2 regions of the Microbacterium sp. NPDC056003 genome follow, and region 1 is predicted to be linked to the other one. Evidence: predicted binding sites of a transcription regulator. Region 1 holds the regulator's gene; the other holds the start of a gene.

Evidence for each region. The regulator HspR, encoded in region 1, represses chaperone genes until heat shock. The targets are predictions, from matches to a motif close to AAGTTGAGTCNNNNNGACTCAACTT.
Region 2: a site for HspR is predicted at 5,291-5,315, ahead of ACFC1W_RS00905 (ATP-dependent Clp protease ATP-binding subunit). Genes of this name have one in related genera too.

What each region holds. Positions count from the first base shown of each region.
Region 1 is NZ_JBHJXQ010000001.1:1,360,173-1,376,275, forward strand. It holds gene ACFC1W_RS06310 (MFS transporter) at 1-1,366, opposite strand, end outside; gene ACFC1W_RS06315 (MFS transporter) at 1,535-3,112, shown strand; gene ACFC1W_RS06320 (DUF222 domain-containing protein) at 3,189-4,475, shown strand; gene ACFC1W_RS06325 (GNAT family N-acetyltransferase) at 4,512-5,105, opposite strand; gene ACFC1W_RS06330 (hypothetical protein) at 5,224-5,967, shown strand; gene dnaK (molecular chaperone DnaK) at 6,149-8,017, shown strand; gene ACFC1W_RS06340 (nucleotide exchange factor GrpE) at 8,020-8,604, shown strand; gene ACFC1W_RS06345 (DnaJ C-terminal domain-containing protein) at 8,619-9,614, shown strand; gene ACFC1W_RS06350 (heat shock protein transcriptional repressor HspR) at 9,644-10,135, shown strand; gene ACFC1W_RS06355 (DUF4185 domain-containing protein) at 10,245-11,417, shown strand; gene ACFC1W_RS06360 (ABC transporter substrate-binding protein) at 11,717-13,054, shown strand; gene ACFC1W_RS06365 (carbohydrate ABC transporter permease) at 13,131-14,123, shown strand; gene ACFC1W_RS06370 (carbohydrate ABC transporter permease) at 14,136-14,957, shown strand; gene ACFC1W_RS06375 (DUF4185 domain-containing protein) at 15,016-16,103, opposite strand, start outside.
Region 2 is NZ_JBHJXQ010000001.1:190,026-206,128, forward strand. It holds gene ACFC1W_RS00890 (endonuclease/exonuclease/phosphatase family protein) at 1-850, shown strand, start outside; gene ACFC1W_RS00895 (LLM class flavin-dependent oxidoreductase) at 875-1,651, opposite strand; gene ACFC1W_RS00900 (LLM class flavin-dependent oxidoreductase) at 1,648-2,523, opposite strand; gene ACFC1W_RS00905 (ATP-dependent Clp protease ATP-binding subunit) at 2,676-5,246, opposite strand; gene ACFC1W_RS00910 (class I SAM-dependent methyltransferase) at 5,463-6,299, shown strand; gene ACFC1W_RS00915 (hypothetical protein) at 6,327-6,506, shown strand; gene ACFC1W_RS00920 (LuxR C-terminal-related transcriptional regulator) at 6,605-8,917, shown strand; gene ACFC1W_RS00925 (VOC family protein) at 9,009-9,380, shown strand; gene ACFC1W_RS00930 (aminotransferase) at 9,444-12,392, shown strand; gene ACFC1W_RS00935 (DUF3817 domain-containing protein) at 12,408-12,872, opposite strand; gene ACFC1W_RS00940 (class I SAM-dependent methyltransferase) at 12,984-14,093, shown strand; gene ACFC1W_RS00945 (hypothetical protein) at 14,113-14,802, opposite strand; gene ACFC1W_RS00950 (flavodoxin domain-containing protein) at 15,263-15,802, opposite strand.

The DNA.
Region 1 (16,103 bases):
CGACGGCGATGAACGCTCCCCAGAGCAGCGGCGCCATCCAGCTCGCGGCCCGGCCGGTCGTGGCGTAGAGGCCGAAGATCTCGCCTTCCTGGCCGACGGGCGTCACGCGGGCGAGGAACGAGCGCGATGCGGCCTGCGCGGGACCGACGAGCGATGCCAGCACGATGCCCGCGGCCCAGAACAGACCCTTGCCCGCGCCCGCGCCGATGAACACGGCGAGGCAGCACGCGATGATCCCGCCGATCGCGACCAGGATGACCGTCTTCGGTCCGAAGCGGTCGTCGAGACGACCGGCGAGCATCGTCGAGATGCCCGCGACGAGGTTCAGCACGACGCCGAAGATGACCAGATCGGTGAAGCCGAACCCGAAGACGCGGGCGGCGATCACGGTGCCGAAGGTGAACACGGCGGCGAGACCGTCGCGGTACACCGCGGACGCCAGCAGGAACCACAGCGTCGGGCGGTGTTCGCGCCACAGGCGCGCCACCGAGCGGACGAGCTCGACGTAGCCGGCGAAGAATCCGACCCGCTTGGCGTCGGGCGACGGCGGCGGCTCCGGCACGTTCCGGAAGATCGGGATGCAGAACAAGATCGTCCAGACGGTCGCCCCTGCAGCGATGAGCTGGAAGGTGATCGCCTGCGTTCCGTCGAGGACGCCGCCCAGGATGAGGCCCACGACGATCACGAGCGCGACGATGCCGCCGATGTAGCCGAACCCCCAGCCCAGTCCGGAGACGCGGCCGACGGTCTTGGGGGTCGACACCGACACGAGCAGGGCGTTGTAGTTGGCGCCCGCGATCTCGCCGACGATGCTCCCGAACGCGATCATCGCGACCCCGAACCAGAAGAGCGACGGAGTGCCGGGGATGAAGGCCATCGCGAGCTGGCTGAGGATGAGGAGCCCGGTGAAGATCCCGAGCATGAGCTTGCGGCGCCCGGTGGCGTCGGCGCGCTGACCGAGCACCGGCGCGAGCAGGGCGATGAGGACGCCGGCGATCATGATGCCCCAGCCGAGGTTCGCATCGAGACCGCCCAGCGCGCGGCAGAACTCCGTCAGCGCGTTCGCGGTGGTGTCGCAGTCGATCTCCTCGCCGTTCACGATGCCGGAGGCGGCGACGGCGGGATCGAGGAAGAACGGCGAGACGAGGAAGCTCGGCACCCAGACGAAGGTGAGCAGCACCGAGTTGAAGGGCTGCGTCGCCCAGTCCCACAGCGCCCAGGAGATCACGCGCTTGCGCGGCACGGGGGCTTCGGAACCGGCCTCCTGGAAGACGTCCGCGAAGGGCCGGATCGCACCGGTGTTGGCCGCCGCCGGCGGCGCAGGCGGGCGGAAGATGGGCTCGTCGGGGGAGTGGTCGGGTCCCATGGTCGTCACGGTATGGTCCTTCGGTGAACGGCGGGTGGCGCCCGCGAGCGCGCCGCCTCGTCGCGACGCCAGGCCAGAGTACCGGCCGCCGACCCTGGGCGATGTTCACCCGGGTGATCTCTGCCGCAGGATCTGTTCGTGCGGGTTCCGCCGTGGTTCGCTTCCGTCATGTCCGATGCACCGGGCGCCGCGCCGCCCTTCAACGGTCGCCTTGCGCTGCTCCTCGCGATGGCGATGTTCGTGCTCGTCGTCGACACGTCGATCATGAACGTGTCGATCTCGGCCGTCGTGAACGAGCTGGGCACGACCGCGAGCGGCGTGCAGGGCGCGATCGCGCTCGAAGCTCTCGTCTCCGCCGCGTTCATCCTCATCGGCGGCAAGACAGGCGACCTGATCGGACGCAAGCTCGCCTACATCCTCGGTCTGCTCGGCTATGCGGTCGGAGCCGTCGCGATGACGTTTGCCCAGAGCCTGACCGCGGTGATCATCTTCTGGGCGGTGATCGGCGGGATCGGAGCATCCCTTCTCCTTCCTGCGATGCAATCGCTCATCCACGGCAACTTCGCCGGCGAGCATCAGAAGCGCGTCTACGCGCTCGTCGGCGCGTCGGCGGCGATCGCGGCGGCAGTGGGTCCCCTACTCGGCGGGTTCATCACGACGTTCTGGTCGTATCGCGTCGCCTTCGCGCTCGAAGCGGTCATCATCGCGGTGGTGCTGCTGGGGATCGGCCTGGTGAAGGACGTGAAGTACACCGGTGATCGCTCGATCGACCTCGTCGGAGCGGCGCTGTCGGTGATCGGCATGGGCGGCGTCGTGCTCGGGATCCTGGTGTGGCAGGAAGGCGGCGGCTATGTCGGGCTGATCATCGGCCTCGGCGCGGTCGCGCTGGGCGGGCTGGCGTGGTGGCTCCGTTCTCGCAAGAAGAAGGGCAAGCCGGTCCTGCTCGATCCCGCGCTGTTCGCGTCGAAGCCGTTCCGCACCGGCGTGAGCGGGCAGCTGCTGCAGCAGATCGCGCTGGGCGGCACGATGATCGTGCTGCCGCTGTACCTGCAGATGGTGCTCGAGTACAACGCCCTGCAGGCCGGCCTGTCGATCGCGCCGCTGTCGCTGAGCATGTTCGCCGTCGCGATCTGGGCCGGACGCGGCGCGAAGGGCCGCCCGGCCAATCTGATCCTGACCGGCTTCGCCCTCGCCCTCGTCGGGCTGATCGCGATCGTGCCGCTCGTGCCGATCGCCGACACGGGGTGGTGGCTCGCGATTCCGCTGCTCATCACCGGCTCGGGGCTCGGTCTGCTCGTCTCGCAGCTCAACAACTACACGCTCTCGCCGATCTCCGACGAGCGGGTCAGCGAGGCGGCCGGGGTCAACTCGGCGGCGGGATCGTTCGGCCTCTCGTTCGGTCTCGCATTCGCCGGAGCCATCATGCTCGCGACGCTCGCCGTGTCGTTCACGTCGCTCGCCGACGCGAGCACGGTGCTGTCGACGGAGCAGAAGCAGCAGGTCTCCAGCGTGCTCGAAGAGGACGCGCAGCTGATGTCGAACACCGGGCTCGCCGAGTTGGTGGCCGATGAGCCGCCGGATGCCGCGGCCGAGGTCATCCGCATCAACACCGAGGCGCGGCACGTCGCGCTGCAGGTGGCGCTTCTCATCCCCATCCTCGCCGCGGGGCTGGGCGTGCTGAACGCGTTCCGGATGCGGCGGCTGCCCGACCCGAAGGCCTCGTCGGCCGAGACGCTGCTGGGATAGGGCGGGTGGCGCTCCGCCCTTGCTCCTGAGCTCCCGTCGCCGGGGGAGTGTCGTAGGTATGTTCTAAAGTCAGGGTATGTGCAGCACCGACGCCCTCCACTGCGACGACGCTGCTGTCATCGTCGGTGAGCTCGACCGCGTGCGCCGAAACCTCGCCGCGCTCGAAGCCGAGCGCACCATGCTGCTCGACGCCCTGCGGCGCGCGAACGAGTCGCACGAAGAGTTGATCGTGACGATGGGCGACGTCGAGGGAGCGCCCGGCTCGAAAGGAGGGGCGGCGGATGCCTCGGACTGGGTCGCCCGGTCGACCCGCGCCGAAGTGGCCTGCGTGCTTCGTGTCAGCGAGCGGGCTGCCGCGACCCTCATCGCCGAAGCACGAGTGCTGTGCGCCGACCTCCCCGCCACGACCGAGGCGCTGCGCTGCGGTGACATCTCCTACGCGCACGCCAGGGCGCTGGTCGAAGATGCGCAGCTGTTCCGCCCGCTCGACCGCGGGGCGTTCGAGCAGGCCGTGCTCTCGGGCCGCCTCGACGTCACGGCGAACCGGTTCGCCCATCGCTGCCGCCGCGTCCGCGAGCACCTCGACCCCGAGACGATCGACGAGCGGTCCGAGCGTGCGGCGCGATCACGAGGAGTGACCGTACAGCCGGCGCGAGACGGCATGGGGTGGCTGATGGCCTACGGCCCGATCATGCAGGTGCAGCTGGCGCACACGCTGCTCACCGGCACCGCGATGGATGAGACTGCGGCGGGCGACCCACGCACGATGTCGCAGCTCCGCTTCGATGCCCTCGTCGACGCGGTGCTGCGCTCCGGGCGCCCAGTCGGGCTCGTCGACGGCGCTGACGCAGCGTCGCTGCGCCCGGTCCGGGTCGGGGTGACGCTCACGGTCCCCGCCCTGACCCTGCTCGGGCGCGGTGACGAGCCCGCGGTGATCGACGGGTACGGCCCGATCCCGCTCGATGTCGCCAAGACGCTCGCGGCGGGGGCGGACTCCTGGCGTCGCGTGCTCACGCACCCCGTGACCGGGGTCCGGCTCTGCCTCGACCGCGAGACCTACCGGGTGCCGGCCGCGTTGCGCGCCTGGCTCGCCGACCGCGATGGCACCTGCCGATTTCCGGGGTGCGACCGTGCGGCGTCCTCGTGCGACGTCGATCACACCGACGACTGGGCCGACGGCGGCTGCACCGACCACGACAACCTCGCGCACCTCTGCCGCACGCATCACCGGCTCAAGCACCACACCCGCTGGTGGGCACGATTCGAGGACGAGCTTCTCGTGTGGACAAGTCCGTCCGGTCACGAACACGCCACCGGTCCGCGCGAGGACCGCGAACCGGCGCTCACCCGGCTCAGACAGTGACCAGTGTTCACCCGGCTCAGCCATTGACACCGGCGCTCACCCGGCTCGAGCCGTGCTCCCGTCATCGCGTCCGCCATGCCACTCGCGCTCGAGGACCGCGTAGTGCCCGGTGTCGGTCCACTCGCCCTTGAGCCACATGTGCTCCACGAAGTGCCCCTCATGGCGCATGCCGAGACGGGCGCACAGCCGGACGGAGGCCTCGTTCCGCGGATCGAGCTCCGCATACACGCGATGCAACCCGAGGTCGCCGAACGCCAGGTCGAGCAGCACGCTCGCCGCCTCCGCCCCATAGCCGCGTCCCTGCGCGTGCGGAGCGATGATCCAGCCGATCTCGGCGCTGCGATCGGGAACGCCGCTGTGCAGCTCGAGGTACATCGTGCCGAGGAACGCCCCGTGCTCGTCCCGGATCGCCGGCTGAAGGTAGTCGCCGGCTTTCTCGAGGCGGGTGGCCGCGGCATCCCGTTCCAGCACTCGGGCGACCTCTTCACGCGACCGCGGCTCATACAGCAGGTACCGGCACACGTCGGGGTCGGACTGAAGGGCATACAGGTCGGCGAAATCGTCGGGGCGCAGCGCATCGAGCGTGACGCGCGGGCCGCGCAGCGGCTGCAGGTCGTACGGAAGCGGCATGCGGCCATCCTCCCGGATCGCACGAACGAGCGGGAGGGATGCCGCGCCCGCCGATGCCCGCCGACCGGCGCCCTCCAGGGTTAGGCTCACCGCAACGCGGACTCCGACGGGAGGATCGATGAACGACGCCGCACCGCCGGACAGCGAGCCGCCCGGCACCCCGCCCGAGGCGGACCTGCCCGGCTCCGCCCTGCCCGACTCCGCCCCGCCCGGCTCCGCGCCGCTCGGCACTGAGCCCCCACGCGGGCAGGCCCTGCGTCGCGGTGAAGGTCCGCATCACGCGCAGGGTCCGCGTCACCGCGTGGGCCAGCACCACGAGGCGCCCCCGCCGCCGACGCACGGAGGCACCGCCCGCGCGCGCCAGAGGCTGGGCGAGGACGCGCCGGAATTCGTCGAGTACTTCAAGGAGCGCGTCTACGCGACCTTCACCGGACTCGCGATCGTCCTCGTCGTGTCGTCGAACGACGCGCACGACGCCGGCCATGCGGTGTTGGCGCTCCTGCTCGGCGTCGTCGGCATCACCGCGGCAGGGTTCGTGTCGGGCGTGATCTCGCACCTCGCCGTCCACCGCGACTTCCCGGGAGGCGCCGAGCTGAGGGCGCAGCTGCGCATCGCGGGTGGGGCGCTGGGCACCCTCGTCACGCCGATGATCCTTCTGGCGCTCGCATGGTTCGGTGTCCTGCCACTGCCTGCGGCACTCCGCGCGGCCGAGATCGTCTACGTCGCCACGCTCGCTGTGATCGGCTGGTTCGCGGTGCGCCGTTCGCGCCTGGACCTGTGGAAGCAGCTGCTGGCGCTCACGATCCTCGTCACGCTCGGACTCGTGGTCGTGCTGCTGCAGACCCTCGCCCACTCTGTCTGAGTGGGTTCCAAAGTCCGACTGGATCCAAAGTTGAGTCGGGTCATATCAACTTCATTTGACACGCTCGACACCCGCGAGTAGCCTTGAGTCATCGCGACTCAACCTCTCTGTCGAGCGCGAGCAGACTTCCCATCAACCACGGGCCGAGGCATCCGCTTCGCCCACAAGAAGGAGAGAACACATGGCACGTGCTGTCGGAATCGACCTCGGTACGACCAACTCGGTCGTCAGCGTCCTCGAGGGTGGCGAGCCGAAGGTCATCGCCAACGCCGAGGGCTTCCGCACGACCCCGTCGGTCGTCGCGTTCACGAAGGACGGCGAGGTGCTCGTCGGTGAGACCGCGAAGCGCCAGGCGGTCACCAACGTCGACCGCACCGTCTCGTCCGTCAAGCGTCACATGGGCACCGACTGGGGCTTCGACGTCGACGGCAAGAAGTGGACGCCGCAGGAGATCTCGGCCCGCATCCTGCAGAAGCTGAAGCGCGACGCCGAGCAGTACCTGGGCGACACGGTGACGGATGCCGTCATCACGGTTCCGGCGTACTTCAACGACGCCGAGCGCCAGGCAACGAAGGAGGCCGGCGAGATCGCGGGCCTCAACGTGCTCCGCATCATCAACGAGCCCACCGCCGCCGCTCTCGCGTACGGCCTCGACAAGGGCAAGGAGGACGAGCTCATCCTCGTCTTCGACCTCGGTGGCGGAACCTTCGACGTCTCCCTGCTCGAGGTGGGCAAGGACGACGACTTCTCGACGATCCAGGTGCGCGCGACCGCCGGTGACAACCGCCTCGGAGGTGACGACTGGGACCAGCGCCTCGTCGACTACTTCATCAAGCAGTTCAAGGACACGACGGGTGTCGACGTCTCGGGCGACAAGATCGCCCTGCAGCGCCTCAAGGAGGCCGCCGAGCAGGCGAAGAAGGAGCTCTCGTCCTCGACGAGCACGAGCGTAAACCTCCCGTACCTCTCGCTGACCGACTCGGGCCCGGTGTCGCTTTCCGAGACGATCACGCGCGCCAAGTTCGAGGACCTCACCAAGGACCTCCTCGACCGCACCAAGAAGCCGTTCGAGGACGTCATCCGCGAGGCCGGCATCAAGGTCGCCGACATCGACCACGTCGTGCTCGTCGGCGGCTCGACCCGTATGCCCGCGGTGAGCGAGCTCGTGCAGCGCGAGGCCGGGAAGGAGCCCAACAAGGGCGTCAACCCCGATGAGGTCGTCGCCGTCGGCGCTGCCCTCCAGGCCGGTGTCCTCAAGGGCGAGCGCAAGGACGTCCTGCTCATCGACGTGACCCCCCTGAGCCTCGGCATCGAGACCAAGGGCGGCATCATGACCAAGCTCATCGAGCGCAACACCGCCATCCCGACGAAGCGCTCGGAGACCTTCACGACGGCCGACGACAACCAGCCGTCCGTCGCGATCCAGGTCTTCCAGGGTGAGCGCGAGTTCACGCGCGACAACAAGCCGCTCGGCACGTTCGAGCTCACCGGCATCGCGCCGGCTCCCCGCGGCATCCCGCAGATCGAGGTCACCTTCGACATCGACGCCAACGGCATCGTGCACGTCTCGGCGAAGGACAAGGGCACCGGCAAGGAGCAGTCGATGACGATCACCGGCGGCTCCTCGCTGCCCAAGGACGACATCGAGCGCATGGTGCGTGAGGCCGAGGAGCACGCCGCCGAAGACAAGAAGCGCCGTGAGGCCGCCGAGGTGCGCAACCAGGCCGAGACCCTCTCGTACTCGATCGAGAAGCTCATCAAGGAGAACGACGACAAGCTGCCCGAAGACGTCAAGACCGAGGTCCAGGCCGACGTCGACGCTCTCAAGACGGCGCTCGCGGGCGACGACGACGAGGCTGTGAAGACGGCGTTCGACAAGCTGAACCAGAGCCAGGGCAAGCTGGGCGAGGCGATCTACGCCTCCAACCAGGCGTCGCAGCCGGCTCCCGACGCGTCGGGTGAGCAGCCCGCCGACGGCTCCGGCCAGACCGAGTCCGACGAGGACGTGGTTGACGCCGAGGTCATCGACGACGAGGAAGACAAGAAGTAACCATGGCCGACAAGGACTTCGAGAACGAGGTCCCCGGCGGCGAGGACCCGGAAGCACAGGCTTCCGGGTCCGACCCGCAGGAGGGCCAGGACGACGAGCTGACGATCGATGACATCCTCGGTGCGACACAGAACGCGGATGCCGCGGCCGAAGACGCCGTGATCGCCGACCTCGAATCGCAGCTGCTCAACGATCTCAAGCGCCTCCAGGCGGAGTACGCCAACTACCGCCGCCGTACGGAGGACCAGCGAGAGCTCGAGATCGAGCGCGCCAAGGGGGCGGTCGCGAAGGGCCTCCTGCCCGTGCTCGACGACCTCGACCGGGCTGAGAAGCACGGTGACCTCGAGGAGGGCTCACCCTTCGCCGCGATCGCCGAGAAGCTGCGCGGCGTTGCCGAGCGCATCGGCCTGGTCACCTACGGTGCACCCGGCGAGGCGTTCGATCCGCAGCAGCACGAGGCCATCTTCCAGGCGCCGACCCCCGGCACGACCGAGCCCACGATCCTCGAGGTCGTCGAGATCGGCTACCGACTCGGCTCCGTCGAGCTTCGCCCGGCGAAGGTCGTCGTCGCGGTGCCGGCCGAGTAGTCCGGAGGGCACCTATGGCCAGTCAGGACTGGTTCGACAAGGACTTCTACTCGATCCTCGGTGTGTCCAAGGACGTCAGCGACACTGACCTCAAGAAGACCTACCGCAAGCTCGCGCGGAAGTACCACCCCGACTCCAACCAGGGCGATGCCAAGGCCGAGGCGAAGTTCAAAGAGGTCAGCGAGGCGTACTCGGTGCTCTCCGACGCCGAGCAGCGCAAGGAGTACGACCAGATCCGTGCCATGGGCTCGGGCGCGCGCTTCACGGCCGGCGGACAGGGCGGAGCCGGCGGCTTCGAGGACGTCTTCTCGATGTTCAACCAGGGGCGCGGCGGCGGCCGCTATCAGTCGGCCGAGGACTTCGACGACATCTTCTCGATGTTCAACCAGCAGGGCGGCGGCTTCGGCACCGGCCGGTTCGGTCAGTCGACGGGCGGCTACCGCGGGTACGGCGGTCCGACCCGCGGGGCCGACGTCACGGCGCGGACGACGATCGACTTTGTCACCGCGACCAAGGGCGAGACCATCACGCTCCAGGGCGAGGACGGCCGTCCGTTCAAGGTGAAGATCCCGGCAGGCGTGTCCGACGGCCAGAAGATCCGCCTGCGCGGCCGGGGCCGGCCGTCGCCGGACGGCGGCGAGAACGGCGACGTCGTCGTGCAGGTCGCCGTGCGACCGCATCCGGTGTTCACGCGCGACGGGCTCAACCTTCGCGTGACGATCCCGGTGACGTTCACCGAGGCCGCGCTCGGCGCGACCATCGAGGTCCCGACCCTGGGCGGCGAGCCGGTGAAGCTGCGCGTCGCGCCCGGCACTCCGTCGGGGCGCGTACTCCGCGTGAAGGGCCGCGGCGTGCAGACCGCCAAAGGCACCGGCGACCTGCTCGCCGAGGTCCAGGTGGCTGTGCCGTCGCACCTCGACGACGCGGCCCGCGAGGCACTCGAGCGGTACCACGCGCTCGAGCCGAAGGAGAACCCGCGTGCCGACCTCATGGCGAAGGCGCGCGGCTAGGAGGATAGGTCGGAGGGAGGTGAGCCGGCATGGGTGAGCAGCACGACATCGACGACGAGGCACCGATCTTCGCGATCGCCGTCGCCGCGGAGCTCTCCGGCATGCATCCGCAGACCCTCCGTCAGTACGACCGCCTCGGGCTGGTCGTGCCCGCGCGCACGTCGGGAGGCTCGCGCCGCTATTCGCTCCGCCACGTCGCGCAGCTGCGCGAGGTCGCGCGGATGTCGGCCGACGGCATCGGCCTCCCGGCGATCGCGCGCATCCTCGAACTGGAAGACCGGGTCCGCGAACTGCACGGCCGCGTCCGCGACCTCGAGGAGCGGGTGCGCACCGAACTCGAACGTCGCCCCGGCGCCCGCGTCTTCGCGGCGGGCGCGACCGGAGCGGTCGTGACCCTGCGCCACGGCACGCGGGTGCGCCGCGCGACCGAGCTCGTCGTGTGGCGTCCCCGCCAGCCGATCAGTCCGGGAGAGTCGCCGGCCGAGGCCCCGGCCGGCCATGCGGGCGACGACGAGCGCTGACCGACCGCGGTCGAGCCGCCGTGAGCTCGTCTCACTGAGCTCGATCTGAAATCGATTTCTCATTTCGCCCCCAGCCTCGTATCGTGACACCTGACGATCGAGGAGGATCATGGCTGCGCAGGCGACCCGTTCACGAATCCGAGCCGCGGCTGCGGCATCCGTCATCATCGGTGTCATGGCAATGGCCGGCTGCACGGGCACAGGGGCCGTGGACGTCGACGCCGACCCCGACAAGCCGTTCGTGCTGGAGGGCGTGTCGAACCTCACCGAGATCGCGCAGCTCACCGGGCCCGGGGCGATGAACGACACTGAGACCGCTGCCGTCGCCGGCACCGACCTGGGGTCGATGACGAATCTGGGAGACCGAACCTACTTCTTCTTCGGCGACACCTTCGGCGAGCGCGATCCCGACTCGATCGGCGGGCAGGGTGGGATCTGGCGATCGAACGTCTCGGCGTGGACGACCGACGACGATCCGACCGACGGGATCACCTTCGACGGGTGGGCTCCGGCAGACGACATCGGCTGGGCGGCGGCGCTCGTCGAGGGCGACCACGACCCCAATGACGGCAAGGGCGAGGTCACCAAGATCCCGACTCACGGCTTCGCGATCGGCGAGACGCTGTACATCGCCTACATGTCCGTCAACTTCTGGGGTGAGCCAGGAGCCTGGGACGCGAACTACTCCGGGCTGGCCAGGTCCACCGACGGCGGCGAATCGTGGACCGCCCTCGAGAACCCGCGCTGGCCGGGTGATTCGAACTTCATCCAAGTTGCACCGGCGCACGTCATGGAGGACGGCGTCGAGTACGTGTACTTCTGGTCGATCCCCTCCGGCCGGTTCGGGGGAGTGCAGCTGATGCGCGTGCCCGCCTCCGAGGAGGCGGTCGAGGATCTCACCGCGTACACGTACTTCTCGGGAGTGGATGCCGCGGGCGAGCCCCGCTGGGACGCCGACCTGACGGCTGCCGAGACGGTGGTCGAGGGAACGATCGGCGAGTTGTCGGTGATGTGGTCGACGTACCTCGAACGCTGGGTCATGACGTACTCGGACGGCGGCAGCGCATTCATCCGCGAAGGGGTCACGCCATGGGGACCATGGGGTGACCCGATCGAGCTCGTCTCCAGCGCGGAGTACCCTGGTCTGTACTCGCCGTACATGAATCCCAGATACGTCTCTGACGACGGCCGCACGATCTACTTCGCCCTGTCCCTCTGGGATCCCTACAACGTCTTCTGGTTCTCGACCGACCTCGAGAAGACCGAACCCGGGGCCTTCTAGCCCGTCGTTGTGAAATCGATACAGAGTGACCAGGTGCGCGTCTCGGAGCCGCCGCCGCACGCTGAGAGGTGTCTTTCAGCGCGACCTCACGCCCGCAGTGGCGCCGATCACGCCGTGCGGCAAGGGTGAGCAGCTTCCGTCGGCATTGCGCTTGAAATCGATTTCGCATACTCTGACCACCAGACGAGATCAGTGCCGATCCGCGGCGCCGCCGCGATTCACCGATCGATGTCAGACCGGGCTTCCTGACCGGCCACAGCTTCGACTCATCGCGGAGTCGAGTTCCTGAGGAGGGACGAATGCACAAGAGAAACAGCAGGCTCGCGCTCGCCGTCGTGGCGACCGCCTCGGCGGGCGCACTGCTCGCCGGCTGCGCCGGAGGCGGCGGTGCGCCGACCACGGAGGACGGCAAGGCGAAGGTCATCTTCTGGCAGCAGCAGTTCGAGGACTACCAGCAGGCGTGGTTCAAGGAGCAGGTCAACGAGTTCAACGCCCAGAGCGACGACGTCGAGGTGCAGTATCTCGTCGTCCCCGCTGACACGTGGGACCAGAAGCTCAAGGCCGCCCAGGCCGCCGGCAAGGCGCCCGACGTGAAGACGACGAACTACGGCAACATCAAGCCGATGCAGGCTAACGGCCAGCTGGCCGACCTCACGACGCTCATGGACGACGAGGCGTTCGCCGACATCGCGGAGAACATCAAGCCGTTCGTGAGCGTGGACGAGGGCGTCTACGGATACCCGCTGCTCGTCGAGCCGTCGACGGTGCTCTTCTACCGCGCCGACCTGCTCGAGGCGGCAGGCATCGACGCTCCGCCGACCGACTGGGATGAGCTCGTCGACGACGCGCGCAAGCTCACCGGCGACGGCGTCTACGGCATGAACATCGCCCAGACCGCGCCCGACCTGGGCTGGTCGAGCTGGGGCCTGCAGTACAACACGGCAGGCGACCTGCCGCTGCGCGGCGACTGGTCGACCGCGGATGCGACCGACCCGGCGTACGAAGAGCTGCTCGGCCTCTACCAGACGCTCTACACCGAGAAGCTCATGCCGCAGGAGCCGACGTACGGCTACGCGGACTGCTCGTTCTTCGGCGAGGGCAAGGTGGCCATGAGCGCGTGCGGTTCCTGGGCGCTCGGCCAGCTCTCGCAGAACCCCGACTGGGCGAACGTGTGGGAGAACACGGAGGTCGCGCCGTTCCCGTCGCACAACGGCGACCAGACCCTTCCGACCTCGACCCTCGGCGGCTGGACGCTCACCGTCGACTCGAAGTCGAAGTCGCAGGAGGGCGCTGCGGAGTTCGTGGAGTGGCTGCTCGCCGACGACACCGACCGGCTCGTGGACTTCTTCACGGCCACCGGCTTCTCGAAGTATCCGGCGCGCCTGTCGGTGACCGAGGCGCTCGCAGCGACCGAGGAGGCCAGCGCGAGCCCGTTCCTCGCCACCATCACCGAGCAGATCGTCCCCTACGCCAAGTCGGAGCCCGCGTACCCGTGGGACGTCAGCCTCGCCTTCGCGACTGCGATCGAGAAGGCCATGAAGGGCGGTGACATCCCGGCCGCCCTCGAGGAGGCGCAAGCGGCGATCGAGGATGTCATCGAGAAGCAGAAGCTGGCTGGCACAGGCACCGGCGGCTGAGAACGAGGAGTGGGGCGGATGCCGCGGCATCCGCCCCTTCTCCCTGATATCCCCCAACGAGTCGAAGGAGACCGCCATGACGATGTCGCCGCAGACGACGACACACATGGGCACCGCTGCGAGCGTCGCGCTCGAGGTGGAGGCGCCCGTCAAGGGCCGTCGTCGCCGCACGCGCGAGCGTGTGAGCAAGCACATGATGGACAACCGGACGGCGTACCTGATGCTCGCCCCGATGATCGTGCTGCTCGGCATCTTCGTGTGGTGGCCGCTGATCTGGTCGTTCTATCTCTCGACGTTCGAGATCAGCTTCTACGAGGATCCTGTCTTCGTAGGGCTGCAGTTCTACCGATACGTGCTGGAGGACCCCAAGTTCTGGCACTCGATCGGCATCGGCGCGATGTACGTGGTCTACACGGTGCCCGCGATCATGATCATCGCGTTCCTCATGGCCAGCTTCATCCGCACGTGCGGCATCAAGCTCGCCGGCCTGCTCAAGACGACGGTCTACACCCCGACGGTGGTCTCGGCCGTGGTCGCCTCGATCGTGTTCATCTTCATGTACCGCGCCGACGGCGGCATCATCAACTGGCTGCTCAGCTTCGTCGGTCTCGGCCCGTACGCGTTCCTGTCGGACCCGAACCTCGCCCTGCCGGCCATCTCGATTCCCGGCATCTGGCTCGCCTTCGGCATCACGACCTTGATCATGCTCGCCGGCATGTACGACATCCCGCAGAGCTACTACGAAGCCGCGCAGCTCGAGGGCGCCAACTACTTCCAGCGCACGTGGTTCATCACCATCCCGCTGATGAAGAACGTGCTCCTCTATCTGCTGGTCACGGCCACGATCGCCGGGATGCAGCAGTTCGAGCTGCCGCTCATCATGACCGGAGGCGGGCCGACGAACGCCACGATGACGCCCAACCTCTTCATCTTCAACACCTTCAAGGACCCCACCCCCTACGCGACGAGCTTCTCGCTCACCGCCGCACTCATCCTCTTCTTCGTCCTCGGCACCATCAGCGTGCTGATCTTCCGGCTGATCCGGTCGGATAAGGCGATCGACGCGTAGGGACCCGCACTCATGAACACTTCCGTCTCACGTCGCATCTGGACCTACGCCCTCGCCACCCTCATCGTCGTCAGCACGATGCTCCCGCTGGCGTGGATGGTCATCTCGGGCTTCAAGGGCAAGAGCGAGGTCGTCAAGACGCCCTTCCAGTTCTTCCCGGAGATCTGGATCTGGCAGAACTACGTCGACATCCTGCAGGACCCCGCCTTCGTGCAGGCGATGGTGCTGACCTTCATCGGTGCGGTGATCTTCACGGGCCTCAGCCTCACGGTGAACTCGTTCGCGGCGTACGTCTTCGCTCGCCTGGACTTCCGCGGCAAGCGGTTCTGGTGGATCTACTGCATCACGCCGATGTTCATCCCCGGCATGGCGATCCTGCTCACGTCGTTCGTCGTCGTGTCGAACCTCGGCATGCTCAACACCCTCGCGGTGCTGATCATCCCGGGCGTCGCGGCGGCCGCTCAGATGTTCTTCATCCGGCAGTTCTACCTGAACACCCCGATCGCGATCGAGGAGGCTGCGCTGATCGATGGAGCCGGGCGCTGGCGCATCTTCTGGTCGATCTTCCTGCCGCAGTCGCAGGGCGTGTTCGTCGTCGTGGGCGTCGGCTCGTACCTCGCCTACTGGAACGCGTACGTCTGGCCGATCCTCACGATCCAGGACCCCGGTCTGCAGCAGATCATGCAGTACCTCGCCGGATTCCGCTCCGAGCGCGGCAACGAGTGGGGCCTGCTCATGGCCGGCTCGACCCTTGCCGCACTGCCGACGATCATCCTGGTGCTGATCTTCCAGCGCTACATCGTCAACGGCGTGCGCCTCGCCGGCATCAAGTAGCGATCACGAGAAGACCGGGCCGCCCCTGGAAGGGCGGCCCGGTCTGGTAGGGACGCCGTCAGCGCCGGATGACGGCGATGTCGTCGGCCTGCAGCCAGATGTCGCCGGAGTTCGTCCAGACCCCGGCGAACACCTGCACCATATTTTGATCACCGCTCTCGAAGTCCACGGTGAACTTCGTCCACGGACCGATCGAGACGAAGTGCGCCTCGGCGATCACCGTGCCGTCGAGTGTGCGCGCGCCGAAGAATCCGGCATCGCTGTTGATCGACGTGCGAAGGAATCCCGTGAGCCGGTAGGCGGTGCCGGGCTCGACATCTACGTCCTGCCAGATGTTCCGCCAGCCCGTGTTGTAGCGCACGAAGGCGTTGCGATCACCCGAGAAGGACTGCGGCGGGGCGGTGTCGATGCCGCAGTTCGGACTGCAGCCCCAGGTGCCGTTCGTGCCGTCGCCCATCGTCGTGCCCCGCTCGAAGCTCGGGTTCGCGACGAGGTTCGGGTTCACGATTGTTCCCGAGCGGTCGATCTGCATGCGCATCAGGTAGACGTTGTACGGGCTCCACTGCGACATCGCGAAGTAGACCTCGCCGTCCTCGTTCCACGGATGGAAGTACCCGCCGTAGAGGCCTGGGTAGTCGGCGCTGCTCGCCACGATCTGCGGCGCCGTCCACGGCCCGGTCGGGCTCTTCGCGGTGCGCATCACGATGTCGGGTCCTGACAGTGTCATGAGCAGGTAGCGTTTGCTGAATTCGTCGTACTGCACCGAGAGCTCGCTCGCGGGCGCGTCGATCACGGGTGACGCGTCGGCCTCGGTCTTCGACCAGCGCTCGCCGTCCCAGTAGCGGTACGCCGACTTGTCGAGCAGCTTCTTCGCCGTGACTTTGGCGACGTGCACGGCGCCGTGGCGCCCGTTGGGCGTGCCGAATACGTAGATGTCGCCGCCCCTCCTGACGTACGCCTGCATCTGGAACGGTTGGGTGCCCTCGGCGTTGTTCTCCCACTTCGCGTCGGACTCCGTCCAGTTCTCACCGTCGTCGTCCGAATACGCGATGCCGGCGTAGTTGGTGTCCCAGTAGCCCGGCTCGCCCCACTGCCTGACCGACATGAACCCGATGTACTGACGGTCGCCCACCGAGATGCCGGCGG
Region 2 (16,103 bases), 1.2 Mb from region 1:
CGGTTTCGACCTCAACAACAACGGGACCATCGGCGGGGGCGACGACGCGTTCGGCTTCGGCCTCTACGAGGGCCAGTACGGCATGGTCGTGCTGTCCCAGCACCCGATCGTGACCGACGACGTGCGCACATTCCAGAAGTTCCTGTGGAAGGACATGCCCGGCGCCCTGCTGCCGGACGACCCGAACACGGTGCTCCCGGCCGACTGGTACTCCCCCGCGGAGCTCGAGGTCTTCCGGCTGTCGAGCAAGTCGCACTGGGATGTGCCGGTGAAGGTCGGCAACCACACGGTGCACATCCTCGCCTCGCACCCGACCCCGCCGACCTTCGACGGACCCGAGGACCGCAACGGCACGCGCAACCACGACGAGATCCGGTTCTGGGCCGACTACGTCGCACCCGGCAAGGGCCGCTACATCTACGACGACGACGGCGTGCGCGGCGGACTGCGCCCGGCGTCGTCGTTCGTCATCGTCGGCGACCAGAACGCGGACCCCCTCGACGGCGACTCCGTCGACGCCGCGATCGACCAGCTGCTCGGCAGTCACTGGATCCGCGACGCGAAGCCCACGTCGCAGGGAGCCGTCGAAGCGTCTGCGCTGCAGGGCGGGGCGAACGCCACGCACCGGGGCGACCCGAAGTACGACACCGCCGACTTCAGCGACACCGCGCCCGGCAACCTCCGCGCGGACTACGTGCTGCCGTCGTGGACGCTCAAGCCCGTCGCGTCGGGCGTCTTCTGGCCCGTGACAGCCGACCCGCTGTCGCGCCTGACCGGGGTGTTCCCGTTCCCGAGCAGCGACCACCGACTGGTGTGGGTCGACGTGAAGGTCCCGCGCATGGGCCGCTGACCCGTCAGCGGGCGGGCGCCGCGGTCACCGGGCCGCGGCCGCCCGCGCCGCGTCGACGAAGCGCAGGTAGTCGTCGGCGGTCTCGCCGGCGGTGATCGCACGCAGCACGACCTCGTCGGCCGACGCCCGGTACGCGGCGATCCGCGCGCCCTGATCGGATCGGATCACCGTGTCGATCGCCCCGATGCCCAGTCGGGCGAAGTTCGCGGCGTACGCCGGGTACGAGGCATAGGCGGCAGCCTCGCGCTCGAGCCGCGGCTCGGCATCGGCGTCGAGCGCCGTGCGCACATAGACCGCGACGTAGGCGTCGGCGGCGACCTCATGGGCGGCGTCGGTCTGCCGTGCGGCGACGCCGGGCGTCAGCCAGCTCAGAAGAAGACCGTCGGATGCCGCGGCCCCGAGCCGCCGCATCTTCGGGCCGAGCGCGCCGACCACGACGCGCGCCGACGATCCCGCCCGGAGTGCGGCCGCGGCATCCCCCACCAGCGCCAGCGCTCCTTCGCGGCGACCGCCGGAGCCGATGCCGAGCACGAGCCGGTCCTCCGGCAGCGCGAGCGCCGACACGCGATCGAGGATCTCGGCCGGCGGACGCCGGTCGACCGGGACGACACCTGTCGCGAGCACGAGGGACTCGGTCTCGCGCGCGGCGGCCGCGAGCACCTCGAGCGCATCGTCGCCCGAGGTGTCGTTGACCCACAGGGCATGGAACCCGGCGGCCTCGATCGCCGGGGCCAGGCGTGCGGCGAGCTCGGGTCCGACGGCGGCGGCGACGCCGATCGACAGAGCACCGGTGCCGGTCATGGCGTGCGCTCCGCGACGAGGCGCGACACCTCGGCAGCCGACGCGTAGTACGCGGCCGCGTCGACGCGCGAGGCCGGGAGCAGCACGACGTCGTCGACCCCCGCGTCGAAGAACCCGCCCAGCGCCGTGGCGACCTCGGCCGGATCGCCCCACACCGCGCGCTGGTGCGGATCGGGCTTGTCGCCCACGTCGGCGAGCGCCCGTGACTCGGCGTCGGGGCCGAAGGCGGCGATCACGAAGGCGACGACGTCGTGATCGCCCTCCCGACCCGCTGCGGCGCGCGCGCCGCGGATCGCCTCGATCGAGGCGCGCACCTCGGCGGGTGTGTGGTTGCTGTCGAGCACGACGCCGTCGGCCACCTCGCCGCACAGCTGCAGCGTCTTGGGCCCTTCGGCCGCCGCGTACACGAGCGGCGCCGTCGCGGGCGGCGTGTCGAGCCGGACGGCGTCGAGGGTGACATAGCGGCCCGCGGTGTCGACCTGCTCGCCCGCAAGCAGGGACCGCAGGGCGGGCACGTACTCGCGCATGAGGGTCAGGGGCGAGGCGACCCGCGCGCCCACCTGGCCCATCCACGGCAGCACGCCGTGCCCGACGCCGGGAAGGAGCCGGCCGGGGAAGAGCCGCTCGACGGTCGCGATCTCCATCGCCGTGGCGGCGACGTTCCGCAGCGGCATGGGCGAGATGCCGATTCCGAGGCGCAGCTGCTCGGTCCAAGCGAGCGCGGCGGCGGCCGTCGCGAACGCCGACGTGCGGAAGCAGTCCTCCCAGATCCACAGTTCGGGCAGCCCCTCGCGCTCGGCGACGGCCACCGCCTCGCGGAACTCCTCGGGTGCGTGCGTGTACGGGTTGAAGATCGCGCCGATGCGTGCCATCCCTCCACCCTGGCACGCCCCGGCGACGCTCTCCTGCCGAGGGCCACGCGATCCCTCCCCGCTCGGGCCACGCGATCCCTCCCTGCTCACCTGTCACGAATCGTCGGCGCGACCGGCAGATCGTGACAGGTGAGCAAGGGGGTGCGGGTGCGTCAGGCCGCGGCGGCGATGACCGCGGGAGCCGCGGCCCGCACGACGAGCTCGCCGGCCGCGGCATCCACCGTCACCGATCCGCCGTCGACGAGCGCACCCGTCACGAACAGGTCGGCGATGCGGTCGTCGACCTCGCGCTGGATCAGGCGGCGCAGCGGACGCGCGCCGTACTCCGGCTCGTACCCGTGCTCGGCGAGCCAGTCGGTCGCGGCCTCCGTGACGACCAGCCCCACCTCGCGCTTGGCGAGCCGGGCCTCCGACGCGCCGAGCAGCAGCCCGACGATCTGGCGCAGCTGCGGCTGGTCGAGCTTGCGGAACAGCACGATCTCGTCGATGCGATTGAGGAACTCCGGTCGCATGGCCTCGCGCAGACGCGCCATGACGCGGTCGCGCAGGTCCTTCTCGGAGCCGAAGCCCGTCGATCCCCCGCCGTCGGCGATGAAGCCGATCGCGCCGCCCCGCGAGGCGAGGAACTCCGAGCCGAGGTTCGACGTCATCACGACCACCGTGTTGCGGAAGTCGACGGTGCGCCCCTGGCCGTCGGTCAGGCGGCCGTCGTCGAGCACCTGCAGCAGCAGGTTGAACACGTCGGGGTGCGCCTTCTCGATCTCGTCGAACAGCACGATCGCGTACGGGTTGCGGCGCACGCGCTCGGTGAGCTGGCCGGCCTCGTCGTAGCCGACGTATCCCGGAGGGGCTCCCACCAGGCGCGACACGATGTGCCGCTCGCCGAACTCGCTCATGTCGAAGCGGATCACCGCGCCTTCGTCGTCGAACAGCGACGCGGCGAGCGCCTTGGCAAGCTCGGTCTTGCCGACGCCGGTCGGACCGAGGAAGAGGAACGAGCCCACGGGACGCCGGGCGTCGCCCATGCCGGTGCGGTTGCGGCGCACCGCCTTGGCGACCGCGGCGACGGCGTCGTCCTGGCCGATCACGCGATCGTGCAGCTCGTCCTCGAGCACGGCGAGGCGCTCGCGCTCGGACTCGGTGAGGCGGTTGACCGGGATGCCGGTGGCACGGCTGATCACCGCGGCGATCTCGGGCTCGCCGACCACAGCCTCGTCGCCGGCGGCGGCTCCGGTGGCCGCGACGTCGTCCAGCCTGGCCTGCACCGCCGCGATGCGGTCGCGGATGCGCGAGGCCTCCTCGTAGTGCTCGGCCGACACCGCCGCGTTCTTGTCGGCCTCGAGGGTGGCCAGCTCGGTCATTAGCGCGCTGACGTCGAGCTTCGCCCCCAGGCGCAGCCGCAGCCGCGCGCCGGCCTGATCGATCAAGTCGATCGCCTTGTCGGGCAGCACCCGCTCGGTGAGGTACCGGTCGCTGAGCTCGACGGCCGCGCGGATCGCCTCGTCGGTATACGCGATGCCGTGGTGCTCCTCGTACGCCGGCTGCAGGCCGCGCAGGATGAGCACGGCGTCCTCGATCGAGGGCTCGCCGACGCGCACCGGCTGGAACCGGCGCTCGAGCGCGGGATCCTTCTCGATCACGCGGTACTCCTTGAGCGTGGTCGCGCCGACGAGGTGCAGCTCGCCGCGCGCGAGGCGGGGCTTGAGGATGTTGCCGGCGTCCATGCCGCCGTCACCGGCGCCGCCCGCGCCGACGACCGTGTGCACCTCGTCGATGAACACGATGAGCTCGCCCTTGTGGGCGGCGATCTCGTCCATGGTCTTGGTGAGCCGCTCCTCGAAGTCGCCGCGGTAGCGCGTGCCGGCGAGCATCGCGGGCAGGTCGAGCGCGACGACGCGCTTGCCGAGCAGCTGCTCGGGAACGCCGCCCTCGACGATCGCCTGCGCGAGGCCCTCGACGATGGCGGTCTTGCCCACGCCGGCCTCGCCGACGAGCACCGGGTTGTTCTTGGTGCGCCGGCTCAGGATCTCGATGGTCTGCTCGATCTCGTCGGCGCGCCCGATCACGGGATCGAGCTCTCCGGCCGCAGCTTGCGCGGTGAGGTCGGTGCCGTACGTGTCGAGCATCGGGGTGTCGGATGCCGCGGCATCCGTCTCATCGTCCGTCAACGGCGCCGCGCCCGTGGTCACGGTCTCGCGCAGGCCCTGGGTGAGTGCCTCGGCGGTGACGCCGGCGCGCGCCAGAACCTGCCCCGCGGGCGTGTCCTGCGCGAGAACGAGGGCGAAGAACAGGTGCTCGGGGTCGACGTAGGTCGAGCCCGACGAGCGGGCCACCTGGAACGCGTGGAACAGCGCGCGCTGCACCGACGGCGTGATGACGGCGCCGTCGACGTCGGCCGGGCTGCTCGCGGCGGGCAGGCGCTCCTCGGTCGCGCGGAGGATCGCGCGCGGGTCCGCGCCGATGTGCTGGACGGCGTCACGCGCGGGCGCCTCGTCGATGAGGACGCGCAGCACATGCAGAGCGTCGAGCTCACGCTGGCCGCGCTCGAGCGCGAAGCGGCCCGCGCGCTGGAGCAGCTCCTGCGTGCGGGCGCCGAGGAACCGGCTGAGGTCGATGGACCGCTCTGCGCGGGCGCGCTCGCCTGCCAGGTACCGCGCCAGGAACTCGTCGAACGAGCTGCCGCTGTCGTCGGCGCCGGCGGACGGTGTGAAGTCTTCGGGCATTCCGCAATCTCCTGAAAGTTGAGGTAAGGGCTGTCAAGTTTACGAACTTGAGCACAGTCGTATCAACTTCAAGGCTGTGCGGGGGTCGTGTATTCCCCGACGCCGTCCGCACTCTTCAGTCCCGGTGCCGATTTCCGTGCACGGCACGGATGTGGCCGCGGCGATTCCCGAGAACCCTGGGAGGCGTCCACAGAACCAGAAGGAGAAGGACACATCATGACGGATCTGAACACGATCGCGATCGACGAGGCCGATCAGGCCCTCAAGGCCAAGCACCGCGCGATGTGGGCGTCAGGCGACTACCCGACGCTCGCCCATGACCTCATCTGGTCGCTCGGCCCACGAGTGGTCGAGGCCGTGGACGTGCGCTCCGGAGAGCGCGTGATCGACATCGCGGCCGGAAGCGGCAACGCGGCGATCCCCGCCGCACAGCGCGGAGCCGACGTCGTCGCGACAGACCTCACGCCCGAGCTGTTCGGCGACGGCCACCGCCGCGCGCAGGAGGCGGGCGTGGAGCTGGAGTGGCGGCCGGCGGACGCCGAGGTGCTGCCGTTCGGCGAGGACGAGTTCGACGTCGCGATCTCGACGGTCGGCGTGATGTTCGCGCCGCACCACGAGCGCAGCGCCGGCGAGATCACCCGCGTCGTCCGCCCCGGCGGGCGGATCGGGCTCATCAGCTGGACGCCGCAGGGCTTCATCGGCCAGCTGTTCGCCGCGCTGAAGCCGTTCAACGCGCCGCTTCCCGCGGGCGCGCGGCCGGCGCCGCTGTGGGGGGAGGAGTCGCACGTGCGCGAGCTCTTCGGCGATCGCGTCGCCGACGTGCGCGCGGTGCGCGAGAGCGTGCGGTTCGACCGCTTCGCGACGGGCGAGGAGTTCCGCGCCTACTTCGCGTCGCACTACGGGCCGACGATCGCGGTCTACAACCGCAACGCCGATGACCCGGCCGCGGTGGCGGCCATCGACGAGGCCCTGCGCGGCCTCGGCGACCGCGCCATCGCGCGCGATGGAGTCATCGACTCCGAGTTCCTGCTGTTCACCGCGACGGTCCGCTGACCGCCGCACGACCGAGAGGAGGCGGCCGTGGTGTACGCCCACGATGCCTATGCCCTGCACGGGATGGCCCAGAGCGAGCTGCTCCGCGAGCTCGAACTCCGGCGTCGCGCCCGCGAGCGCGCCGACGTCGAGTCTCCCGTCGTCTCGGCGCGCTCCGCGAAGGCGTCCGGCGGCATCCTGTTCCGACTCCTCCCGCGTCGCGCGTGAGCGCACCTGCTCCGCCGGCAGCACGTCTCCGCGCGCTGCCGGCGGAGCGCGCCCTCCGACCGGTGCCGCGAACGCCCGCCCGTGAGTACACTGGGCGCGTGCTGGGGCCGCCCCTGACGCCGCGCGAGAGCGCGGTCCTCGCCGCCGTGGAGCGACGGCTCACCAACCCCGAGATCGCCTCGGAGTTGTTCATCTCGGTGCGCACCGTCGAGAGCCATATCGCAAGCCTGCGCCGCAAGCTCGAGGCCGAGAGCCGCGCCGATCTGGTCTCCGCGGCGCGAGAGCTGCGGGATGCCTCGGTGCGCGTGCCGGCGAATCCGTTCCGCGGTCGGGGTCGCGACGTCGCCGAGCTGGAGGCGGCCGTCCGAGCAGGCGACCTGCTGACCCTCGTCGGTCCGGGCGGCGTGGGCAAGACCCGCCTCGCGCTCGAGTTCGCCAAGGCGCAGGATGCGCGCACCCCCGTGATCGTCGAGTTCGAGCACGCCACCGCGGGTGATGTCGTCAACCGCATCTCGAGGGTGCTGGGGCTCGAGGCATCCCCCCACGAAGACCTCCTCGCCTCGGTCGGCGTCGCCCTCGCCGCGCAGCCCTACCTGCTCGTGCTCGACAACGCCGACCATGTCGGGCCCGCGACGCGCTCGATGATCGCCCGGCTGCGCCCGCTCGCGCCCGGCCTCAAGGTGCTCGTCACCTCGCAGACCCCGCTCGGGGGTGACGACGAGCACGTGCACCTGGTGCCACCGCTCGCCGCCGACGGCGTCGACGCGCCGGCGAGCGCACTCCTGCGCGACCGACTGTCGGCCCACGGGCACTCGCCCTCGGCGGAGGACGAGCCGTTCGTCGACCACATCGCGACCCGGCTCGACGGACTTCCGCTCGCGCTGGAACTCGCCGCCTCCGCCGCACGCCACCTGCCCCTCGCCGAACTGTCCGCACGCCTCGACCGCGACTTCGCGATGCTCGACCGTGCGACGCCGGAGGGTCGGCACCGCAGCCTCGAGACGGCGTTCGAGTGGACGTGGCACCTGCTCGACGACGAAGAGCGCGATGTGCTGCAGCGGCTCGCCGCACTCCCCCGCACCTTCGACATCGACCTGGCGGTCGCGGTCAGCCACGAAGGCGCCGAACGCATCGTGCTGCGCCTGCTCGACCGGTCGCTGCTCGTACCCGCCTTCGGCGACGGCGGTCGCTGGCGCCTGCTCGCGGTGATGCGCGAGTTCGTGCTCGCACGCACCGATCCGCAGGTGGTGCGCGACGTGCTGCGGCGCCACGCCGAGATGGTGACGATCGTGTCGGAGGGCTTCATCGCGCGGGCACGCACCGACGCGAGCAAAGAGGCGATGGGACTCTCGGTCATGCTGTGCCCCGAGGTGAACGCCGCGCTCCGCTGGTCGCTCGCGGAGCGCGACCCGGTGGCCGTCCGGCTGTCGGCGCTGCTCGCCGTCGGCGTGGAACAGTACGGATCGGATGCCGACAGCGTCGAGGCTCTGGCGCTCGGCGCGCATGACGACTGGCTGCTCGAACACGCCACGCCGTCGCAGCTGCTCGTGCTGGGCAACGCCCTCGCGTTCTTCGACATCGAGGTGGTGAGCAGGCTCGCCGAGCGCGCTCTCGCCGCCGCCGACCCCGCTGATCTGCACGAGCTGCGCGCCGCCCACCAGCTCGCCGGACTCGCGGCGGCCTACGGGCCGGACCCCGCCGCCGCCCTGCCTCACCTCGACACCGCCGAGCGTCTCGCCATCGAGCACGATAGCCCGTGGGATGCCGCAGCCGCCCGCCAGTTCCGCGGTGTCGCGCTCCGCACCATCGCCGTGCAGGAGGGGCGGGGCAGCGACGTCGCCGACGCCGTCGAGGCATTCGAGGGCGCGATGCGCGCGTATGCGCGCGCGGGCGACGAGACCCACGTGAACAACGTGCGGTTCATGATGGCCCTGACCGCGGCCGAGTCCGGCTACGATTCCGAGCGCGCCGCCCGCTGGGCCGCCGAGTGCGTCGCCTACTCCGAGTCGACCGCCAACGAGCACGAACTCGCGCACGGCCGGCTGGTGCAGGCGACTCTCGGGCTGGACGAGAGCGGCGAACTCGACGAGCTGGTGGCGTCATTCCGCCACTTGGGCGATCTGCGGTGCGTCCACCGCGTCCTGATGCTGCGCGCGAACCGCGCCGCCGACGCGCGCAGTCGCGTGGCCGCGCTGCGCGAGGCCTCGGCGATCGCGACGGCGGCCGGCGACCGCGCGCGGCAGATCGCGGCCGTCGAGGGACTCGTCCTGGCGCATCGCGACGCCGGTGACGACGGCGCGGTGCTGGGCGCGCTCGACACGCTCGCCGACCTCGCCGGACGCAGCGCCGCGGTCGCCGCGTGCCCGCCCGAGCAGCTGGGCGCGTTCCTCGGCGAGAGCGCTCGCGCCTGACGCCGCGGGCTCGGCGGGCGTGTCCGAACCCGGGCGTAGCGTGAGGGCGTCGGCGGGCGCCGCGCCTTCCGGCGGAGAGAGAGGATCCAGCATGGACTGGAAGATCGAACTCATCCACGTGCCCGTCTCCGACGTCGACCGGGCCCGCGACTTCTACGTCGGCATCGGGTTCCACCTCGATCACGACCAGACCCCTTTCGAAGGGCTGCGGTTCGTGCAGCTGACGCCGCCGGGCTCGGCGTGCTCCATCGCCTTCGGCACCGGCCTGGGCGGCACGCTTCAGCCCGGTCAGCAAGACACGATCCAGGTGGTCGTGCCCGACGCCGACGAGGCGCTCGCGCACCTTCGCGAGCGGGGTGTCGACGCGCAGGGCGTGGATGAGCAGGCGTGGGGCAGGTTCGTCACGTTCGCCGACCCCGATGGCAACGCCTGGACGCTGCAGCAGCTGCCGAGCCGCTCCTGACCTGCTCGTCAGGGCTCTCGCTCCACCGGTAGCCTCGTGCCAGATCCCAGCGAGGAGCACGAGATGAGCGCCGACCCGAGCGCGAGCCCCGACCCGAGCGCGGGCCCTGACCAGGGCTCGGGCCCCGACCAGGGCTCGGGCACCTTGACCCAGCCCGCTCCGCCCGACATCTCCGACGCGCTCGCCGCGCGGCTGGCGCGCGACGTCTGGGGCATCGAGGCGTCTGCGCGCGCATTGGGCAGCCACCAGGATCGCAACTTCCTCCTCGAGCGCGATGACGCGTCCCCGCTCCTGCTGAAGATCGCGAACCCCAGCGTGACCGCGGTCGAGCTGGAAGCGCAGTCGGCTGCCGCTGTGCGCATCGCAGAACGGGCAGGATGCCGCGCCCCCCGTGCGCTCGTCGTGGGCGGTGCGACGGTCCGGCCGGTGACGGTCGGCGGCGTTGAGATGCAGGCGCGTGTGCTCGAATTCCTCGAGGGCGCGACCCTCACCGGCCACCTGTCGCGCGCGGCTGTCGAGTCGCTGGGCACGTTGGCCGGGCGCGTCGCCCTCGCCCTCGAAGATCTCGACGCCCCCGCCGCGGAGCGCAGCCATCAGTGGGACCTCCGACACGCGCCGGGCGCGCTCGCCGAGCTGCTGCCGTTCGTCGACGACGCCGTGCTCCGCGAACGGCTCGCCGAAGCCTCCGCCGCGGCGTGGGCCGAGGTCGACGCCGTCGCAGCGGCACTGCCGGTGCAGTTCATCCACGGCGACCTCACCGACGACAACGTGGTCACCGCCGACCGCGTCACCCGCCTGCCCGACGGCGTGATCGACCTGGGCGACCTCAACCGCACCTGGGCGGTCGGCGAGCTGGCCATCACCGTCTCGTCGCTGCTCCATCACGACGGCGTCGACCTCCCCGCCGCGATGCGCGCGGTGACGGCCTACCACCGAGTGCGGCCGCTCAGCCCGCCGGAACTCCGCGCACTGTGGCCGCTGGTCGTCGTGCGCGCGGCGACGCTCGTCGCGAGCGCCCACCACGTGCTCGCGACCGACCCCGCCAACGCCTACGCGGCCGCAAACCTCCTGCACGAGCGTGCGATCCTCGACGCGGCGACGTCGGTGCCGCTCGACGTCGCGAGCGCGCTCGTCCTCCAGGCGCTCGGGCAGGCCGTTCCCGAGCCGGTCCTCCCGCCGGCGCAGCTGCTCGTGCCGTGGCTGATCGCCGACGACGTCGTGGTGGCCGACCTGTCGCCGACGAGCCCCCACCTGCACGAGGGACGCTGGCTGGCGGCATCCGCCGAGCACGATGTGATGAGCGGATGCCTCGACAACGCCCGCGTGGCCGTGGCCAGGTTCGGCGAGGCCCGGCTCACCCGCTCGCGGCCGCTCGATCCCGACGAGCCGCACAACGTCGCACTCGGCGTCGAGCTGCGGTTCGCCGACCGGCAGCCGCTCGCGGCGCCGTGGGCCGGCGTCGTCGCAGTGACGTCGGCCGGCGTGCTCGTCGGCACCGGCGACTGGACCCTGCGCCTGGACGGCATGCGCACCGCGCTCGACGACGGCAGCGCCGTCGAGGCCGGCGACCTGCTCGGCGAAGCGGACGAGACGCTGTGGGTGCAGGTCGTGCGCGCCGGCGTCGGCGCCGACGCACCGCGCTTCGCGCCTCGCGGCCTCGCCGGCGCCTGGCGGGCGGTGGTCGCCGATCCGAGCCCGCTCGTGCCGGGGCATCCCGCATCTTCCTCTTCCGGCGCCGTCGATGGGGCCGCGCTGCTCGCTCGCCGCGACGCCGTCTTCGCCGACGTGCAGGAGCACTACTTCGACGACCCGCCCGTGATGGTGCGCGGCTGGCGCGAGCACCTCGTCGACGCCGACGGCCGCGTCTACCTCGACACGCTCAACAACGTCACGTCGGTCGGGCACGCGCACCCGAGACTCGTCGATGCCGTCGCCTCGCAGTGGCGGCTGCTGAACACGAACTCGCGGTTCCACTACCCCGCCGTGGTCGAGTTCTCGGAGCGGCTGGCGGCGCTGCTGCCCGAGCCGCTCGACACCGTCTTCCTCGTGAACAGCGGGTCCGAGGCCGTGGATCTCGCGCTGCGTCTGGGGCAGGCGTGGTCGGGGCGACGCGACGTGCTGGCAGTGCGCGAGGCGTACCACGGGTGGACCTATCTGTCGGATGCGGTGTCGACGTCGGTCGCCGACAACCCCGCCGCGCTCGAGACCCGCCCGGAGTGGGTGCACACCGTGCCGGCGCCCTACGGCCACCGCGGTGCCTCGCCGGCGCGGTACGCGGACGGCGCCGTCGCCGAGGTCGAGCGGCTCGCAGCCGAGGGCACCCCGGTCGGCGCGTTCATCGCCGAGCCGATCTTCGGCAACGCGGGCGGCGTCGCGCTTCCCGGCGGCTACCTCGACGCCGTCTACGCAGCGGTGCGGGCGCACGGCGGGCTCGCGATCGCCGACGAGGTGCAAGTGGGCTACGGACGCCTGGGCACCTGGTTCTGGGGCTTCGAGCAGCAGGGCGTGGTGCCCGACATCGTGACCGTCGCCAAGGCGATGGGGAGCGGGCATCCGCTCGGCGCCGTCGTCACCACCCGCGAGATCGCCGAGCGCTACCGCGAGGGCGGCTACTTCTTCTCGTCGGCGGGCGGCAGTCCGGTGTCGAGCGCGGTCGGGCTCGCGGTGCTCGACATCATTCGCGACGAGCGACTTCAGGAGAACGCGCGCGAAGTCGGCGGATACCTCAAGGCACGACTCGAAGAGCTCGGGCAGCGGCATCCGCTCCTCGCCGCCGTCCACGGCTCGGGGTTCTACCTCGGCCCGGAGTTCGTGCGGGACCGCGGCACGTGGGAGCCCGCGACGGCCGAGACCGCGGCGATCTGCGCCCGGCTGCGCGAGCTCGGCGTGATCGCTCAGCCGACGGGCGACCACCAGAACATCCTGAAGCTCAAGCCGCCGATGTGCTTCTCACGCGAGAGCGCAGACGCCGTGGTCGCGGCGCTCGACCGGGTGCTCACGACGGGCTGGTGAGCGCACGGACGGCGGTCAGTGGCGGCCGCCGGGAGGGCCGATCACCAGCAGCGCCGCATAGAGGACGACGACGGCCGCAGCGATCAGCACCACGAGCAGCCACGCCCGGTTGAGGAACCAGCGCATCAGACGGTCGTGCCACGCGGCATCCCGCGGATCATCCGTGGCGGTGAGCCGCCATGCGCCGGTCAGGCGACCCGAGCGGTGCAGCCACAGCTCGGTCGGGATCGTCGCGTACGGGATCACGGCGCTCACGACCGCGACGACCGTCGGCCACACGCCCCAGCGCTGGTTCAGAGCGACCAGGATCGCCGTGGCGCCGTACGACAGGAACACGAAGCCGTGGATCGCGCCGCCCACCGTGACTCCGATGGCGAAGTCGCTCGTGGCGCGGAGGATCAGCCCGGCGATCAGCAGCGTCCACGAGATGGCCTCCGCGACGGCGAGCACACGGAAGAGGTTCAAGGGCGTGCGGAACACAGGTCTCCTTCGGGTGGGGATGCTTCGAGCTTAGGTTCGCCGGGAGTCCGGGCCCGCCACGGCCCTCCCGGTGGGGCGGACGGTGCGCGGCCGACGGGCTAGCGTGGAACGGTGGAGTACTCCCCCGCCGCGCTGCGACGCTGGCCCGACCTCGAAGGTCCCGACCTGCCGGCCGTGGATGCCGCGGACCGGCTGATCCTCGATGAGTCCGCCGACGCGCGACGCGATGCCGTCCACGGTGCCGTGGTGGTCATCGGCGACGGCTACGGCGCGCTCGCACTGGGCGCGGCGAGCGAGGGCGCGCGCGGCATCCGCGTGCATCAGGACGCGCTCACCGGCGAACGGGCTCTCGCGGCGAACGCCGAGCGGTTCGGCCTCGCCGGAACCTTCGCGTCGCATCCCCTCGGCGCCGACCTCGTCGCGGGCGCGCGGGTGGTGCTCCTGAGGCTCCCCCGGTCGCTCGACGCGCTTCGCGACCAGTCGGGGCTGATCGCCGCGCACGCCGGTGCCGACGTCGTCGTGTACGCCGGCGGCCGGATCAAGCACATGACGCCCGCGATGAACGACGTGCTGCGCGAGCACTTCACGCGCGTCGACGTGAGCCACGCCCGCCAGAAGTCACGCGTGCTCATCGCGCGCGGCCCCCATGACGGGCGCGAGCCGGAGCCTCGGACCGAGACGCACGGCGACCTCGTCGTGTGCGCCTTCGGCGGCGCGTTCGCCGGCACGTCGATCGACATCGGCACCCGGCTGCTGCGGGAGCACCTGCCTGAGCGGGGCGCGCCGGCGGGCTCGGTGATCGACCTCGCGTGCGGGACGGGAGTCGTGGCGACGACGCTCGCGCTGCGGCATCCCGGGCTTCACGTCGTCGCGTGCGATCAGTCGGCCACCGCCGTCGCGTCTGCGCGTGCCACCGCCGAGGCGAACGGCGTCGGCGATCGCGTCGAGGTCGTGCGCGACGACATGCTGCGCTCGCAGGCCGACGCCACGGCGTCGTTCATCGCGCTCAACCCGCCCTTCCATGTGGGAGCAGCGGTGAACGACGGTGTGGCGCCGCGCATGTTCGCCGACGCCGCGCGGGTGCTTCGACCGGGCGGCGAGCTGTGGACGGTGTGGAACTCCGCGCTGCAGTACCGACCCGCACTCGAGCGCCTCGTCGGACCGACGCGTCAGATCGCGCGCAACGCGAAGTTCACGGTGACCGCGTCGACGCGGCGCTGACTCTCCTCAGGCCGACGCGTCACTCCTCGGTCGCCGGCGGCGGCGGTGAGAACGCGACCCACGCGCCATCGCTGCACTGGTAGAACATCGGCGTCGTCGTGTCGATGAAGATGTCGTCGCTCTCGCATGCCGGGTCGACGGGCTCCCCTGAGCCGAGGGTCACCTGCGTGCCGGGCGCCCCTGCCTCGCCTTGCTCCCCTTCTTCGCCCTGTTCACCCTGCTGGCCCTGCTGGCCCGGGGCTCCCGTGGCTCCGGTCGCGCCCGTCGCGCCGGTGAGGTTCGCGGCAGCCGACTCGCGGATGTTGCCGACGCGCGTCCAGTCGTCTTCGAACAGGTAGACGTCGGCGGTGGCGATGTCGATGTACACGTCGCCCTCGCTGCCCTTGCCCGACTCGGGCGCACCGGTTCCGGCGCGCACCGCGGACCCCGCCGGGAGGATCTCCTCGAGTGCGGCCTCGTAGTCCTCGACCGTCGGCGTCTCCTCGGGTGCGGCGGACGGTTCGGGAGCGGATGCCGCGGCCGGCGCCTGATCGGCCGTGTCGACGGACCGCGCGAGCCACGAGCCGAGGAACGCGGCGAAGAAGGCCAGCACGACGATCGCGAGGCCGAACCACATGAGCGTCCGGCTGGTCACACCGGCGGACGGCGGTGGGCTCGCCGGCACAGCGGCCGACGGCTGGGTGATCGGAGGTGTGCTGTCGCTGCTCATGGGCGCGTCTCCATTCGCCGTTCCCCAGGGGCGTCGTCGGGGGGCGACGCCGGACGGTGTGATGCCCACTGTAGGGACGCGCTGACGCAGCGGGCCTCACCCGCTCAGGATGATCCACCGGCGCCGGCGGGGCGCGGCATCCGCTCATCATCGATGGCCCGGTCGCCGACACGCAACCGGGCTTCGGGTGCTGGGGACACCCGAAGCCCGGCCATCGCGAGTATCGGCTCGTGCGCCCAAGGCCACGAGCCCCGGCGATGTAAAGACGTGGGTGTGGGGACACCCGTCGTCCGGCGGATGCTGGGGACATCCGCAGTCCTGACATTATCGCTCTGCACCCGTCGTCGGGACGTATCACCGGCGGTGTTCACGTGGCGTGTCGCGGCTCTCAGTCCGAGGCGGCTGACCCCCGACGGACGCTCCTCGAGCCGCGATGGACGCCTGGCCTGTCTCGACGAGGTCAGTCGACGACCAGTGGAGTCGTCCTCCGCGAGGGGGCGCCCAGCGATTGCGCGATGCCCGATGCCCACGCCCGGATCCGCGTCCAGTCCCGTGCGTCGCGGTTCTCAGACGGGGTGTTGCGCACCATGGCGTTCTCTATGAAGCCGTGCGGCTCGAGCGGAAGCCTCCCGCCGAAGACGACGTGTTCGCGAACCCCGAGATCTTCGGCGCGAGCCATCACCTTCGCAGGCTCCTGCCACTTCAGATCCTCGGCTGATGGATTCACTGCCTGCTCTCCGAACGGTCCGGAGCTGAACACCCAGAACGGGAGTCGATGCAGGTGGTCGGCGTTCGCCTTGAGGAATCGCCGTGCCGGCCGCAGCCAGCGTCCCGCGTAGACTCCGCTGCCGAGCACCACCGCGTCGAAATCGGCGGCATCGGCGTCCGCCGCGGACGCGCAGACGACGTCGAGTCCGTGAGCCATCAACTCGTCTGCGATGGCGTCGGCGATCTCCTGGGTGGAACCGTTCTTGGTTGCGTACGTGACAAGAACGCGCATTTCACGTCTCCTCTGCTCGTGCTTCCGTCACCTCCCAGCGTGCAGAAGCCGTCGTCGCGCGGACGGGCACAAGGTCCCGTGTCGTCCGCGCGCGACGCGTCTGCACCCCCGTCCACGGTGCGGATGGAGAACGGCGCGCGGGACCTTGGGCCCAGCGCGCCGCCAACTCGTGCCGGACGCTGGCTTCGGCGCTTCGGCACCTCCGCCGGCACGGGACAGAAGTCCCGAGCTGTTCCGCAGCCCGTCCGAACCCGAACGGCTGACGACCACACTCAGGTGGATGCGTCTTGCGCATTCCTTG